4 regions of the Streptomyces sp. CY-1 genome follow, and region 4 is predicted to be linked to each of the others. Evidence: riboswitches for the same ligand, from Rfam matches in the RefSeq annotation. Region 4 holds a riboswitch; each other region holds the start of a gene.
What was found. A riboswitch is a leader RNA that binds a small molecule or an ion and turns the genes downstream of it on or off. The one in region 4 is predicted to bind cobalamin.
Positions count from the first base shown of each region.

Region 1: linked by a shared signal. The riboswitch ahead of cobN (cobaltochelatase subunit CobN) and the one ahead of ACK1X7_RS08325 (ABC transporter substrate-binding protein) in region 4 are both predicted to bind cobalamin.
Region 2: linked by a shared signal. The riboswitch ahead of ACK1X7_RS09425 (CbtB domain-containing protein) and the one ahead of ACK1X7_RS08325 (ABC transporter substrate-binding protein) in region 4 are both predicted to bind cobalamin.
Region 3: linked by a shared signal. The riboswitch ahead of ACK1X7_RS07080 (CbtB domain-containing protein) and the one ahead of ACK1X7_RS08325 (ABC transporter substrate-binding protein) in region 4 are both predicted to bind cobalamin.

Region 1 covers NZ_CP178393.1:9,879,315-9,883,098, forward strand. Annotated here, with positions in the region: gene ACK1X7_RS42615 (nitrite reductase) at 1-916, opposite strand, end outside; cobalamin riboswitch at 988-1,152, shown strand; gene cobN (cobaltochelatase subunit CobN) at 1,186-3,784, shown strand, end outside.
Region 2 covers NZ_CP178393.1:2,247,117-2,250,900, reverse strand. Annotated here, with positions in the region: gene ACK1X7_RS09430 (ABC transporter substrate-binding protein) at 1-643, opposite strand, end outside; cobalamin riboswitch at 676-875, opposite strand; cobalamin riboswitch at 1,497-1,641, shown strand; gene ACK1X7_RS09425 (CbtB domain-containing protein) at 1,680-1,901, shown strand; gene ACK1X7_RS09420 (CbtA family protein) at 1,923-2,684, shown strand; gene cobF (precorrin-6A synthase (deacetylating)) at 2,723-3,499, shown strand; gene rpmF (50S ribosomal protein L32) at 3,616-3,784, opposite strand, start outside.
Region 3 covers NZ_CP178393.1:1,704,675-1,708,458, forward strand. Annotated here, with positions in the region: gene ACK1X7_RS07065 (VOC family protein) at 1-53, opposite strand, end outside; gene ACK1X7_RS07070 (CPBP family intramembrane glutamic endopeptidase) at 173-991, opposite strand; gene ACK1X7_RS07075 (CbtA family protein) at 1,072-1,833, opposite strand; gene ACK1X7_RS07080 (CbtB domain-containing protein) at 1,855-2,076, opposite strand; cobalamin riboswitch at 2,115-2,259, opposite strand; gene ACK1X7_RS07085 (cobalamin-binding protein) at 2,361-3,290, shown strand; gene ACK1X7_RS07090 (MDR family MFS transporter) at 3,400-3,784, shown strand, end outside.
Region 4 covers NZ_CP178393.1:2,008,492-2,012,275, reverse strand. Annotated here, with positions in the region: gene ACK1X7_RS08340 (DUF2165 domain-containing protein) at 41-544, opposite strand; gene ACK1X7_RS08335 (carboxymuconolactone decarboxylase family protein) at 825-1,301, shown strand; gene ACK1X7_RS08330 (RNA polymerase sigma-70 factor) at 1,378-2,301, shown strand; cobalamin riboswitch at 2,346-2,573, shown strand; gene ACK1X7_RS08325 (ABC transporter substrate-binding protein) at 2,629-3,675, shown strand; gene ACK1X7_RS08320 (FecCD family ABC transporter permease) at 3,672-3,784, shown strand, end outside.

The DNA of each region.
Region 1 (3,784 bases), 7.9 Mb from region 4:
TCGGTCCGGGGGCGGGTGGTGTGGCGCGGGCGCGGGGAGCTGGTTCATGCTCCACGGGTACGGCCGCCACGCCCGCGTCGGCGAGTCGCGCGGCCAGTCCCTCGGTCGTCACGGCGTGTCGCGCGGGGAGTTCGCGTGCCCGCCACGCCCGGGTGCCGCTCTCACGCGCCTTGGCCAGGAACTCCACCGCGGCCAGCGCCGCCGCACGCGGCGCGTCTTCGCCCCGCACTCGGAGACCGCCACCCACCGCCGACCCGGCCGTACGAGACCCCCGCCGCCCCGCCGCGTCCGGGCGTGCCGCCCCCGTCGACGGCGACGGCACATCCGGACCCGGCGGCGGACCGCCGGCCCGCAGCACCGCTCCGCCGTCCGGCGTTGCGATCAATGTCACATCGGCGCCCAAGGCGGCCACATCGCCCCGCCCATCGTCCAGCGCGAACAGGAACCTGCCCGACAAGCCCGACAATTCCCCGCCCCCCGCCGGTGAGTCGTCGCACAGCACGGCGTCCAGCGACCGCACCCACGCCGCCACATCCGCGTGCCCCCCGCCGTCCAGGCCGGACAGCGGCGACGCCACGATGTTGCGCACCCGGTCATGGCGGTCCGAGGGCAGCAGTCCGGCCGCCCGCAGCCGGGCCGCGAGTTCCGCGCCGCACCCCGTATCCAGGCCGCGCACCTGGAGATTGCCCCGCGAGGTGATGTCCAGCCGCCCGTCGCCCAGCTCCTCTGCCAGCCGTCCCAGCGCCACCGCCTGACGGGCCGTCAGCAGCCCGCCCGGCACCCGGACCCGGGCGAGCGAACCGTCGTCCGCCGGGTGCAGCCGCAGCGCGCCCGGACAGGCGTCATCGCGCCCGCGCACGGGGGTTTCATCCCCGGATGGGGTGGTTGTCGGGGGGAGGGGCATGGCGGCGAGCATACCGACGATCCGGTCCGGCCCACCGCCCCGGCCAGGCCGGAACTCACCATCCCGTGGCAGGTCAGCAACGCTTACTATGCTCAGCGGTGGGTCGGTCCCGGCCCACCGAACGCACAAGACGGCACTCACGGTAGGAAGTCGGTGTAAATCCGGCGCGGTCCCGCCACTGTGAGCGCGGAAGCCGCCGAACGGCAGCGGTCGCGCGAGCCAGGAACTGCCGCCGTCTTAACCCGCCCGGGGCGCGGACCCCGAGGAAGGCATGCCGCCGCATGATTCTGCTGCTGTCGACGTCCGACACCGACCTGCTCAGCGCCCGTGCCGCCACGGGCCCGGTGCCGTACCGCCTCGCCAACCCGGCCCGCCTCGCTCTCGACGATCTCCCCGGCCTCCTCGACGGCGTCGAACTCGTCGTCGTACGGCTCCTCGGCGGCATCCGCGCCTGGCAGGAGGGGCTCGACACGCTGCTCGCGGGCGACCTCCCGGTCGTCGTCCTCACCGGTGAACAGGCGCCCGACGCCCAGCTCATGGAGGCGTCCACGGTCCCGGTCGGCATCGCCGCCGAGGCCCACGCCTACCTCGCCCACGGCGGGCCCGCCAACCTCGACCAGCTCGCCCGGTTCCTCTCCGACACCGTGCTGCTCACCGGCCATGGCTTCGAACCGCCCGCGCCCGCGCCCACCTGGGGGCCGCTGGAGCGCACCGGCCGCGCGGCCGGCTCCGGCGCCGTCACCGGCCCGACCATCGCGGTGCTCTACTACCGCGCCCACCACATGAGCGGCAACACCGCCTTCGTGGAGGCCCTGTGCCGGGCCGTGGAGGACGCCGGTGGCCGCCCGCTGCCGCTGTTCGTCGCCTCGCTGCGGGCTCCCGAACCCGAGTTGATCGAGGCCCTCGGCGCGGCCGACGCCATCGTGACCACCGTCCTCGCGGCTGGTGGCACCCGCCCCGCCGAGGCGTCCGCGGGCGGCGACGACGAGGCATGGGACGCGGGCGCGCTCGCCTCGCTCGACGTGCCCGTGCTCCAGGCGCTGTGCCTGACCTCGTCGCGCGCCGCGTGGGAGGAGAACGACGAGGGGCTCTCCCCGCTGGACGCCGCTACCCAGGTCGCCGTCCCGGAGTTCGACGGGCGGCTCATCACCGTGCCGTTCTCGTTCAAGGAGGTCGACGAGGACGGTCTGCCGGTCTATGCCGCCGATGCCGAGCGCGCCGCGCGTGTCGCCGGAATCGCGGTACGACACGCCCGGCTCCGCCATATCCCCGCCGCCGACAAGCGCCTGGCGCTCGTCCTCTCCGCCTATCCCACCAAGCACTCCCGGATCGGCAACGCCGTCGGCCTCGACACCCCCGCAAGCGCCGTCGCCCTGCTGCGCCGGCTGCGCGCCGATGGCTATGACCTCGGCCCCGAGGACGGGCCAAACGCGCTCCCGGGCCTGGTCTCCGGCGACGGCGACGACCTGATCCGCGCCCTCATCGAGGCGGGCGGCCATGACCAGGAGTGGCTCACCGAGGAGCAGCTCGCCCGCAACCCCGTCCGCGTCCCGGCCGCCGACTACCGCCGCTGGTACGCCACGCTCCCGCAGGCGCTGCGGGAGGCGGTCGAGGAGCACTGGGGCCCGCCGCCCGGCCAGATGTTCGTCGACACCAGCCGCGACCCGGAGGGCGAGATCGTGCTGGCCGCGCTGCGCCGCGGCAACCTCCTGGTGGTCATCCAGCCCCCGCGCGGCTTCGGCGAGAACCCCATCGCCATCTACCACGACCCCGATCTGCCGCCCTCGCACCACTACCTGGCCGCCTACCGCTGGATGGCCACCCCCCGAGCCGACGGCGGATTCGGCGCCGACGCCATGGTCCACCTGGGCAAACACGGCAACCTGGAGTGGCTGCCGGGCAAGAACGCCGGACTCTCCGCCGCCTGCGGCCCCGACGCCGCGCTCGGCGATCTGCCGCTCATCTACCCCTTCCTGGTCAACGACCCGGGCGAGGGCACCCAGGCCAAGCGCCGTGTCCACGCCACCCTCGTCGACCACCTCGTCCCGCCGATGGCCCGCGCCGACTCCTACGGCGACATCGCGCGGCTGGAGCAGTTGCTCGACGAGTACGCCGCCATCTCCGCGATGGACCCGGCCAAGCTCCCCGCCATCCGCGCCCAGATCTGGACCCTCATCCAGGCCGCCCGGCTCGACCACGACCTGGGCCTGGAGGACCGGCCGGACGACGACGGCTTCGACGACTTCCTGCTGCATGTCGACGGCTGGCTGTGCGAGGTCAAGGACGCCCAGATACGCGACGGACTGCATGTCCTGGGCACCGCCCCGGCCGGGCCCGCGCGCGTCAACCTGGTGCTGGCCATCCTCCGCGCCCGCCAGATCTGGGGCGGTACGTCCGCACTCCCCGGGCTGCGCGAGGCGCTCGGCCTCGACGAGTCGGCCGCCACCCGCACCGGCGCCGACGAGGCCGAGGAGCGGGCCCGTGGGCTGGTCCAGGCGATGGAGGACGCCGAATGGGCCCCGGAGGCCGTCGAGAAGGCCGTCCTCACCCTGCCCGAGGAGCAGCGCCCCGCCGTCTCCGCGATTCTCGACTTCGCCGCCCGCGAGGTCGTCCCCCGGCTGGCCGCCACGACCGACGAGATCGACCACGCCGTGCACGCCCTCGCCGGCGGGTTCGTCCCCGCGGGGCCGTCCGGTTCGCCGCTGCGCGGCCTGGTCAACGTCCTGCCGACCGGCCGCAACTTCTACTCCGTCGACCCCAAGGCCGTGCCGAGCAGGCTGGCCTGGGAGACCGGCCAGGCGCTCGCCGATTCGCTGCTGGAGCGCTACCGCGCCGACAACGACGGCCAGTGGCCGAAGTCCGTCGGCCTCTCGCTGTGGG
Region 2 (3,784 bases), 240 kb from region 4:
CGCCGGGGGTGAACGAGACGTAGGTGAAGGGGCCCGAGCCGACGGGCTTGCCGAAGTCCGTCGTCCCGTCGGGGATGATCTCGGTGCCGGGCCCGGCGAAGACGGTGGGGAACTCGAAGTTCGGAGCCTTCAGCGTGAAGACGACGGACCGTTCGCCGTCGGGCCTGCCGGCCCCGAAGTCGATCGCCGAGAGCAGCACCTGCGAGGGGGACCCGGTGCCGGGGTCGGCGGCGCGGCGGTAGCTGTAGAGGACGTCCTTCGCGGTGACCGGCTTCCCGTCGTGGAACTCGGCCTCGCGCAGACGTATGCGCCACCGGGTGCCGGACGCGTCGCTCTCCCAGGACTCCGCGAGCCGTTCACGGACGGACATGTCGTCCGCGTAGGTGCCGAGCGTGTCGTACAGGGCCTTGGCGCGGGCCTGGTCGACGAAGTTCGGGGCGACATGGGGATCGAGGGTCTCCTGCGAGCCCCCGGCCGTGAACGCGGCGCGGAACCGGTCGCCGCCGCCCCCGTCCGTCCCGTCCGCGCCGCACCCGGTGAGCAGTCCGGAGGAGGCCAGCGCCAGGGCGCCTCCCGCGGCAAGCACCGCTCGTCTGCCGGGCTCCGTCGGGTGCGCCCGCTCCGTCCGGGCATGCGTCGTCACAGCCGATCCTCTCCGGGGTGTCCTCGCCCCTGCCGTCGGACCGGCGACGGGTCAGTCTCCTGGCTCCCGGATCGTCGCTCACCTCCGCCTTCCCATCCGCGGCCGCGGACAGTGACGTGCTGGAGGACCGCTCCCCGGTCACAGTGGCGGGACCGCGCCGGACTCGCACCGGCTTCCTGGTCCCCGTCGCCTCGTGCCCTCATTGTGGCGCACCCGGCGACGGGTCCAGGAGCAGGGGCTCGTTCCACGGAGCGGCTTCTAGCGGTCGGTGAGCGAGCGGCGCCTTCGGCCTTCCGTACGCCGACGGCTGTTCGCCGAGCCGCCGGTGGCCGGCCCGTGACCGGTGAGGAGAACCGTGAGGGCCGCGACCGCCATCACCGGGGTGAGGGCGACTTGGGGGAGCGCGACCGCGAAGCCGTAGAGGCCGATGGCCGCTCCCTGGCGGCCGCGTGGGGCCAGCGCGGTCGCGGCGGTGGATCCGCAGACGGTGACGATGCCGAAGCCCCGCTCCGCGCAGGGCTGTGGTCAGCAGAATGGGCAACAGATGGTCGCTGGGGGCCTGTAGCGGGGCGCGCAGGCCGAGCGGGAGGGCACCGAGGACGAGGGTGCGGGTCCAGCCGAGTACGCGCAGCGCCGTTTTGACGCAGAGCTGGGTCAGGACGGTGGTGGCCATCGGGACGGCGGTGACGAGTCCGGCACCGAACTCATCCGCTCCTCATGATCAGATGGCAGATCCCGTCGTCGCGGACACCGAGACGCCGAGGGTGTCGGCCTACCGCGCGGTCGTTCGGTTGACCTCGCGCGGTCGGCGGTGACCCGACCGTCTCGCCAGGTGGGCGGTCTTGGCCATGAACGCGACACGCGGTACGGTCGGTGCGATATCGACGACGGTAAGACGGAAGCCGGTGGGAATCCGGCACGGTCGCGCCACTGTGAACCAGGGGTCCCGGATGGGATCTGTGGTGAGTCAGACCCGTAGCCGTCGTCCTGTGCACCACCGAGATGGGACGCGAACTCCCTTAAGGAGGGCCTGGTCATGGCGCAGCATGTCGCGCAGCCCACTGCCACCACCCCCGAACTGCCCGCCACGTTGCCGCTGAAGGCGATAGCTCCCTGGGCGGTCTTCTTCGGCATCCTGATGCTGGTCCTGCTGTATTTCGTCGGCGCCGAGCAGGGCGCCACCGCCGTTGTCTCCGGTGAGAACGTTCATGAGTGGGTGCATGACGCCCGTCATCTGCTCGGTTTCCCCTGCCACTGATGTGAGGGACGCCGCACAGTCATGAACTCCGCAATGGTGAGAAATCTGCTGATCCGGGGCATGCTCGCGGGTCTGGGGGCCGGTGTGCCGGCCCTGGTCGCCGCCTATTTCCTCGGTGAGCCGAACGTGGACCGTGCGATCAGCTTCGAGGGGGCCCACGCTCCCGCGCATGAGCATGAGGTCGAGCTGGTTTCGCGTGGTGTGCAGTCCACGGCCGGGCTGGCCACCGGTGTCCTGGTCTATGGGATCGCCTTCGGTGGTATCGCCGCTCTGGCGTATTGCGTGGCCCTGGGCCGTGTCGGCCGTTTCACGCCGCGGGCCACCGCGCTGTTGCTGTCGGGGTGTGCGCTGCTGGCGGTGTATGTGGTGCCGTTCCTGAAGTATCCGGCCAATCCGCCCGCGGTCGGTAACGCCGACACGATCGGTAAGCGTACGGCGCTGTACTTCCTGATGATGGTGCTCAGTGTGCTCCTGGCGGTGGGGGCCACGATGGTGGGCAAGCGGCTCGTGCCGAGGTTGGGTACCTGGTATGCGACCGTGGTGGCGGTGGCGGCGTTCGCCGTGGTGATCGGGGTGGCGTTTGCCTTCCTGCCTGTGGTCAATGAGGTGCCGGGGGACTTTCCCGCCACGGTGTTGTGGCGGTTCCGGTTGTCCGCGCTGGCCATGCAGGTGATTCTGTGGGGTGGGTTCGGTCTTCTCTTCGGTGAGCTTGCCGAGCGGTTGCTGAATCCCAGGCCCGCGACGGCCGATGAGAGCCGGACGGTGGCAACCGCCACGAACTGACCCTCGAGGAGTACGAGTAGCTGATCGCGAGCCGTCGCATGACCACGCAGCAACGCCGGATTCTCGTCATCGGTATCGGAGCGGGGGATCCCGACCATCTGACGCTCGGGGCGGTGAAGGCGATGGGCCGCGCCGACGTGTTCTTCATCGTCGGCAAGGGAGACGTCAAGTCCGCACTCACGGACCTTCGCCACCGCATGCTGGACGAGGACGCGCGGGCGCCCCACCGGGTGGTGGAGGTGGACGACCCGAGCCGGGACCGGCGTCCGATGGACCGGGGCGACTACACCTCCGCCGTCCAGGACTGGCGCACCCGTCGCGCGGACATCTTCGAGCGCCTGCTGCGCGAGGAGATGACGGCCGAGGAGACCGGTGCGTTTCTCGTCTGGGGCGACCCGTCGCTGTACGACAGCACCCTCGGGATCCTCGCCGACATCGAGGCACGCGGCTCCGTCTCCGCGAGCGTCGAGGTCATCCCCGGCATCAGCAGCGTCTCCTCGCTCGCCGCGCGGCACCGCATTCCCCTGAACCAGGTGGGGCGGCCGGTGCACATCACCCCGGCCCGCCGACTCGCCGACGTGGGCCAGAACGACGATGGAGACATCGTGGTGATGCTCGACGCACACGAGTCGTTCACCCAGGTCGAAGGGGACGACGTATGGATCTACTGGGGCGCCTACCTCGGCACGCCCGACGAGCTGCTGATCGCCGGGCCACTGCGCGAGGTGTCCGACCGGATCCGGCAGGTGCGGGCCCAGGCGCGTGACCGGCATGGCTGGATCATGGACACCTATCTGCTGCGCGTCGTGGAGTAGTCGGCCCGCGTGGGCGCCCGAGGTGGACGTGGGAAACAGGCCGGGGGCGGGAAGCGCTGCGCCGGTGTTTCCCGCCCCCGGTCCGGGAGCGGCCGCCGGACCCTCGATTTGAGCGGTCAGCCCTCGGGGTGCAGCAGGCCGCGCCGGTAGGCGGGGACGAGGTGGCGCGGCACCCGGTGTTCGCGGCCGTCGATGGTGATCGTCACCAGTTCCGGTGTGCTCGCCTTCCACTGGGCGCGGCGGTGGCGGGTGTTGCTCCGGGACATCTTCCGCTTGGGCACGGCC
Region 3 (3,784 bases), 300 kb from region 4:
AGCACCTCGGGGTCGCGGCAACCGAGCACGAGTTCACTGATACGACATGCCATTGACGAAACCTACTCTCAGCGTGGGTACTGCCGGGGTGGCCGCGCGCAGATCTCAGAGGCTTCCCGCAGTGAGGACTCTCGGGACCGTACCGGGCGAGGCGAGCAGTGGCGAATGGATTTCAGGCCCTCGCCTGCCTGTCTCCCTCGGGACGCTCGCCGGAGCCGGAGCCGGAGCTGGGACTGAGGCTGGGACTGACGGCCTCCGCAGCCGAGTGGGCGCCTTCGGCCCCGTATCGGCGCAGCAGCCACAGGCCATACGCGGCCTGGAAGACGAACACGCTCACCTGCCACCAGTCCGGGGCCGAGCCCGGCGAGCGGATCTGGAAGAAGTCGTCGAGCCCATGGACGACGACCATCGGCCAGACCGAGCCGATCGCGTAACGCAGACCCGCACAGGTGAAGCCGAAGAGACCGGCGGACAGCATCTGCCACAGCGTGTCGTCGAGCGGATCGCCGAAGAACAGGAAGTTCTGGAGGTGTCCTGCTCCGAATAAGACGGCGACGCCGACGGTCGCGCGGATCGGACCGAGCGGGTTGAGTGCCTGCTGGACGAGGCCCCTGCTGTAGATCTCCTCGTTGATGCCGACCCACAGCAGCGAAACCAGGCCGCTGACGATGACCGTCGCACTGCCGTCGAGACCCGCCACGGTGTACGAACAGGCAATGAGCAGCATCGGCGCGGCCGGCCACCAGCGTCGTGGACGGCCGAGTACGGCCACCGCGGAGCGGCGCAGCCAGCCCCACCGCCACAGGACGAGCCACACCCCCGCGGCACAGATCGCGTTGACCAGGGTGGCGCCGAGATCCGGATACCACGAGGGCGCCAGCGGAGGCAGGATCACCTCGGCGAACAGCAGCAGCACCGCATGCCATGCGAAGGTCAACTCCACCGCGCCCCAGAGCGGATGACGGATGACGTGGCCTTTCCACCGCTTCATCACGAGACCGAGCGTAGCCGCGGACAGGACTTCGTGGCAGGCGGCCGCACAGCCCAGAAGCTGGGCCTGCTCGGTCGGCGTCAGTTCGTGGCGGTTGCCACCGTCCGGCTCTCATCGGCCGTCGCGGGCCTGGGATTCAGCAACCGCTCGGCAAGCTCACCGAAGAGAAGACCGAACCCACCCCACAGAATCACCTGCATGGCCAGCGCGGACAACCGGAACCGCCACAACACCGTGGCGGGAAAGTCCCCCGGCACCTCATTGACCACAGGCAGGAAGGCAAACGCCACCCCGATCACCACGGCGAACGCCGCCACCGCCACCACGGTCGCATACCAGGTACCCAACCTCGGCACGAGCCGCTTGCCCACCATCGTGGCCCCCACCGCCAGGAGCACACTGAGCACCATCATCAGGAAGTACAGCGCCGTACGCTTACCGATCGTGTCGGCGTTACCGACCGCGGGCGGATTGGCCGGATACTTCAGGAACGGCACCACATACACCGCCAGCAGCGCACACCCCGACAGCAACAGCGCGGTGGCCCGCGGCGTGAAACGGCCGACACGGCCCAGGGCCACGCAATACGCCAGAGCGGCGATACCACCGAAGGCGATCCCATAGACCAGGACACCGGTGGCCAGCCCGGCCGTGGACTGCACACCACGCGAAACCAGCTCGACCTCATGCTCATGCGCGGGAGCGTGGGCCCCCTCGAAGCTGATCGCACGGTCCACGTTCGGCTCACCGAGGAAATAGGCGGCGACCAGGGCCGGCACACCGGCCCCCAGACCCGCGAGCATGCCCCGGATCAGCAGATTTCTCACCATTGCGGAGTTCATGACTGTGCGGCGTCCCTCACATCAGTGGCAGGGGAAACCGAGCAGATGACGGGCGTCATGCACCCACTCATGAACGTTCTCACCGGAGACAACGGCGGTGGCGCCCTGCTCGGCGCCGACGAAATACAGCAGGACCAGCATCAGGATGCCGAAGAAGACCGCCCAGGGAGCTATCGCCTTCAGCGGCAACGTGGCGGGCAGTTCGGGGGTGGTGGCAGTGGGCTGCGCGACATGCTGCGCCATGACCAGGCCCTCCTTAAGGGAGTTCGCGTCCCATCTCGGTGGTGCACAGGACGACGGCTACGGGTCTGACTCACCACAGATCCCATCCGGGACCCCTGGTTCACAGTGGCGCGACCGTGCCGGATTCCCACCGGCTTCCGTCTTACCGTCGTCGATATCGCACCGACCGTACCGCGTGTCGCGTTCATGGCCAAGACCGCCCACCTGGCGAGACGCTGCGCCGGGACGTCCTGAGGACGGTGCGGGAGCCGGGGCCTGCCCCGGGCAGGCCCTAAGGTCGCGGCATGCGCATCGTCTCCCTGCTGCCCGCCGCGACCGACATCGTCACCGAACTCGGACTCGCCGAGCACCTGGTCGGCCGGACGCACGAATGCGACTGGCCACCGCGGACCGTGGCGTCCGTTCCCGTGGTCACCGGAGCCGACCTCGACCAGAACACCCTCACCAGCCGGGAGATCTCCGACGCGGTCGGCGGATCGACGCACTCCGGGTCGTCCCTCTACACCCTCGACACCGCAGCGCTCGCGGCCCTGGGCCCCGACGTGGTGCTCACCCAGGATCTGTGCGAGGTGTGCGCCGTCTCGTACGAGAGGGTCAGCCGGGCCGTCCGGCTGCTCGACGCCGACACCCGCGTCCTCAGCCTGGAGCCACGCACGCTCGACGATGTACTGGACTGCCTGGTCACCGTGGGTGAGCTGCTCGGCGTGCGCGAGCGCGCCGAGCAGCGCCGGGCCGAGCTGCACGACCGCCTCGAGCGGATCCGCCGGTCGGTCGCGGGCCGCGCCCGGCCCCGGGTCGTGGCGATCGAATGGCTCGACCCGCTGTGGCCCGCCGGACACTGGGTACCCGACCAGATCAGCGCCGCGGGCGGCGCACCGCTGCTCGCCGTGTCCGGCGAGCACACCAAGCCGATGACCTGGGAATCGGTGCGCGCCGCCCGCCCGGAGGTGGTGCTGGTCCTGCCGTGTGGCTTCCCGCCGGAACGGACCCTGCGCGAGACGGAACTCCTCACCCGCCTCCCGGGCTGGACGGAACTGCCCGCCGTACGGGCCGGGCGGGTCTGGGTGCTGGACGGGCCGGCCTACTTCAACCGCCCGGGCCCTCGTGTGGTGCGCGGAGCGGAAGTACTCGCCCACGTCCTGCACGGTGTACGGGCCGGGACCGCGGTGACGGCGGACGAGGCACACCCGTTCCCGGGCGCCCCCGGCCGGTGACGCGGTTCCGTCCGCCCAAAAGCCACGGCAAGTGCTCGGCGCTTCTTGCATACGATGCGCTGATGCATAAGATGCGCACCAGTCTTGGCTCCCTCTCGGACGACACCCCATGACGGACCTGATCCGCCGCGCCCTGACCGGCCGAGCCGCCCGGACGGCGCCGACCCCGAAGTCCCCGCGCGAGCGCACCTGGAGGCATCTGTCTCCGCTTCTGCGGCTGCTGATCCTGACCCAACTCGCCTTCAACGTCGGCTTCTTCGCGGTCCTGCCCTTCCTCGCCGAGCACCTGGGCACCGCGATCGGCATGGCGGGATGGATGGTCGGATTCGTCCTCGGTCTGCGGACCTTCAGCCAGCAGGGGCTGTTCGTGGTCGGCGGCTGGCTGGTGGACCGCTACGGCGTGCGCCCCGTCGTGCTGACCGGCTGTGCCGCGCGGATCGCGGGCTTCGTCTGGCTCGGCTACGCGGAGCGGACCTGGGCGGTGATCGGCGCGG
Region 4 (3,784 bases):
GGCAGCGGGGATGCTGTCGCAGGCTTCGGCGTCCGCTCGGTCAGTCCTCGGAACCCGGATCGGTTCGCTCGGCCGGGGCCGAGGGCAGCAGATGAATGAGCAGCAGAACGATCCCGGAAATCGTGAACACGCGCGTGGCGGCCTCCAGGCCGTTCCACTTCTCCGACTGCCACATGGCGAACCACTCGCCGCCGATGCCGATGAACCCGGCGCCGAAGAGCAGCATCAGCATCAACAGCCCCACGGTGCCGGTCCGACGGGCGCGGCGGACGCGGTCTGCGGGCGGCCCCGCGAACCACATGGCCGTCGCGGCGAGGAGGACAAGAGCGGAGAGGGTCTCCCAGGCGATGATGGCGACGTAGGCGGTGTCCTGGAGCGCGGTGGAGTCGATGGCCCGCCACATCAGGTCGTCGTCCTTGAACGTGGTGTCCATCGCCAGGACATGCCGCACGAACTGCTGGTTGCTGTCGAAGTCGGTGATGTTCCCGAAGGCGACGAGCGTGATGTACAGCGCGATCGTCCCGGTGAGCACCCCCGAGGTCATCGCGTAGATACGGGGTGAACGTATTCTGCCGGTTCGCTCTGTCACGATGACCTCTGTCTCCCGTTGGATCCCGCTGACCATGAAGCGTGCGGGAGCCGTAGCGTACAACTGACCGGATCAGAGCGGTGATGGACGCCGTACAGGCGCTGTACAGACGCCGTACGGCTGCCGAGCCGGGCCGACGGCGGGGGAGACGCGGGTCACATGCGTCCATGTCACAGCGGGTCGGGCTACCCCGTCTCAGGGGTGTAGCCACTGAACGACCACAGAGGAGCACACCATGGACGCGCGACTGAACTACTCCGCCAGCCAGACCGCCGGCAAGGTCCTGAGGCCCGTCATGGCGGCGGGCAGGGCGGTCAAGGAGTCGCCGCTGCCGGTGGCGACGCAGGAGCTGGTGGCGATACGGGTGAGCCAGATCAACGGCTGCGCCGTCTGCATCGACATGCACACCAAGGAAGCCGCCGCGGCCGGTGAGACCCCGGTGCGGCTGAACCTGGTCGCGGTATGGCGGGAGGCCACCGTCTTCACCGATGCCGAACGGGCCGCGCTGGCGCTGGCGGAGGAGGGGACCCGGGTCGCGGACGCGGCCCGTGGGGTCGGCGACGAGGTGTGGGCGAATGCCACCGAGCACTATGACGAGGAGCAGCTCACCGCGCTGGTGATCCTGGTCTCCTTCATGAATATGGTGAACCGGCTGAACGTCATCACCCAGCAGCCCGCGGCCGGTGACTACGAGGCCGGGCAGTTCCACTGACCGGCAGCGGCAACAGCAATGCCAGCGGGAACAGCAACGGCGTCGGCAACGGGCCCAGAGGAAAGGGGGATTCGGCGTGAACAAGGTCGAGGAGTTCGAGGAGCTGCGGCCGCTGCTGTTCTCGATCGCCTATCGGATCCTGGGCAGTGTGAGCGAGGCCGAGGACGCGGTGCAGGAGACCTGGCTGCGCTTCGACGGCTCGGCGACCCGGCCCACGTCGACCAAGGCGTTTCTCTCGGCCACGGTGACGCGGATCTCGATCGATGTGCTGCGCTCGGCGCGCGTGCGACGGGAGGAGTACGTGGGCCCGTGGTTCCCCGAGCCGCTGCTCAGCGATCCGTATCAGGATCCGGCCCGGGCGGTGGAGCTGGCCGACTCGGTGTCGATGGCGGCGCTGTTGCTGCTGGAGCGGCTCAGCCCGCTGGAGCGGGCGGTGTTCGTGCTGCGGGAGGTGTTCGCCTTCGGGTTCGACGAGGTCGCCACGGCGGTGGGACGTTCGGAGGCGGCGTGCAGGCAGTTGCTGGTGCGGGCGCGGCGGCATATGGAGGCGGGGCGGCCGCGGTTCGAGGCGGACCGGCGGGAGCGGCAGGAGCTGGCCACGCGGTTCTTCGACGCGCTGAAGGACGGCGATGTGGGCGCGCTGCGGAATCTGCTGGCCGCCGATGTGCAGTTGGTCGGGGACGGCGGCGGCAAGGCCCCGCGGCTGGCCAAGGCCGTCATGGGCGCGGAGAACGTGGCCCGGCTGCTGGGCACGGTCTTCCCCTGGCTGCTGCGGATCGATGTGTCGTTCGAGCTTCATGAGGTCAACGGCCAGCCCGGCGCGGTCTTCCGGGAGCGGGACGGCAAGGTGCTCCAGACCTTGGTCCTCGATGTGCTCGACGGGCAGATTCAGGCCATCCGCGCGGTGATCAATCCCGACAAGCTCGGCCACCTCGGACCGGTCGGCGACGCCTGGGCCGTCGACCGCGAGGTGCGGCGGGCCCGTCGGCGGTCGACCTGACCCCGGGACGTGGTCTCCCACCCGTGACCAGTCCGACACCCTGATCGTTCGACGATCTTGATAGTCTCGGGGAGCCAGTCGTGCCACATCCGAGGCCAGGGAATCCGGTGTGAATCCGGAGCTGACGCGCAGCGGTGAGGGGGACGGGCGGGGCATGTGACACCCACTGGGAGGAGTCCGTGACGGCCGCGAAGCCGCCGCGGACGAGCCCGGGAAGGGGCCCCGTCCGGACGAACCCGAGTCCGAAGACCTGCTGGCACCTCCGCGCCCCGTGCGGGGAGGACGTCCGTAGGCCAGGCTCCGCGTACGAGCCCCGACAACCGAGGCATGCCCGTGCTCCGCTCTGCCCGCCGTACCGCGGCCCTCCTGCTCGCCCCCGCCCTCCTGCTCACCGCGTGCGGTGGCTCCGGCGGCGACGGCGCGGCCGGCACGAAGCCCGCCGGTGCGGGCTTTCCGCGCACCATCGACAACTGCGGCCACAAGGTCACGGTGAAGTCCGTCCCCAAGCGTGCCCTCTCGCTCAACCAGGGCACCACGGAGATCCTGCTCTCCCTCGGCCTCGCCGACCGCATGGCGGGCACCGCCACCTGGACCGACCCGGTGATGAAGGGCCTGGAGAAGGCGAACGCGACGGTGCCGCGCCTGGCGGACAACGCGCCGTCCTTCGAGAAGGCCCTGGACGCCGAACCCGACTTCGTCACCGCCTCGTTCGTCTCCACCCTCGGCAAGGGCGGCGTGGCCACCCGCGAGCAGTTCGAGAAACTGGGCGTGCCCACGTATGTCTCGCCGTCCGACTGCTCGGCGGGCCGGGACCCCGACAGCGGTGGCGACGGCTCCCGCAGCAAGCCGCTCACCCTGGACGCCGTCTACGGCGAGATACGCGACCTGGCCCGCGCGTTCGGCGTCGACGAGCGTGGCGAGAAGCTCGTCGCGCGGTTGCGGCAGCGGGTGCGTACGGCCGCCGAGGGAGTGGACGCCTCCGGCGTCTCGCTCATGTACTGGTTCGCCAACTCCCAGTCGCCCTACCTCGCCGGCTGCTGCGGCGCGCCGGGCGCCATCACCCGGGCCGTCGGGGCGAAGAACGCCTTCTCCGACACCCACGACGAGTGGCCGCAGATCAACTGGGAGACCGTGGCCGACCGCGACCCGGACGTCATCGTCCTCGGCGATCTCACCCGCAAGCAGCAGACCGCGGAGACCGCCAAGGCCAAGATGCGTTTCCTGGAGACCAACGCCGCCACCCGCAATCTCACCGCCGTGAAGAAGAAGCGGTACGTCCTGCTCAGCGGGCAGGCGATGAACCCGTCCATCCGCACCGTCGAAGGGGTCGAGCAGGTCGCCGCCGGGCTGCGCGACTTCGGACTCGCCAAGTGACCCCCCGCCTCCGGCTGCTGATCGCGGGAGGGCCGGCCGCGCTGCTCGCGTCGATCGCCGTCGCCGTGACCATCGGCCCCGCCGACATCTCCACGTCCGACGTCTGGGC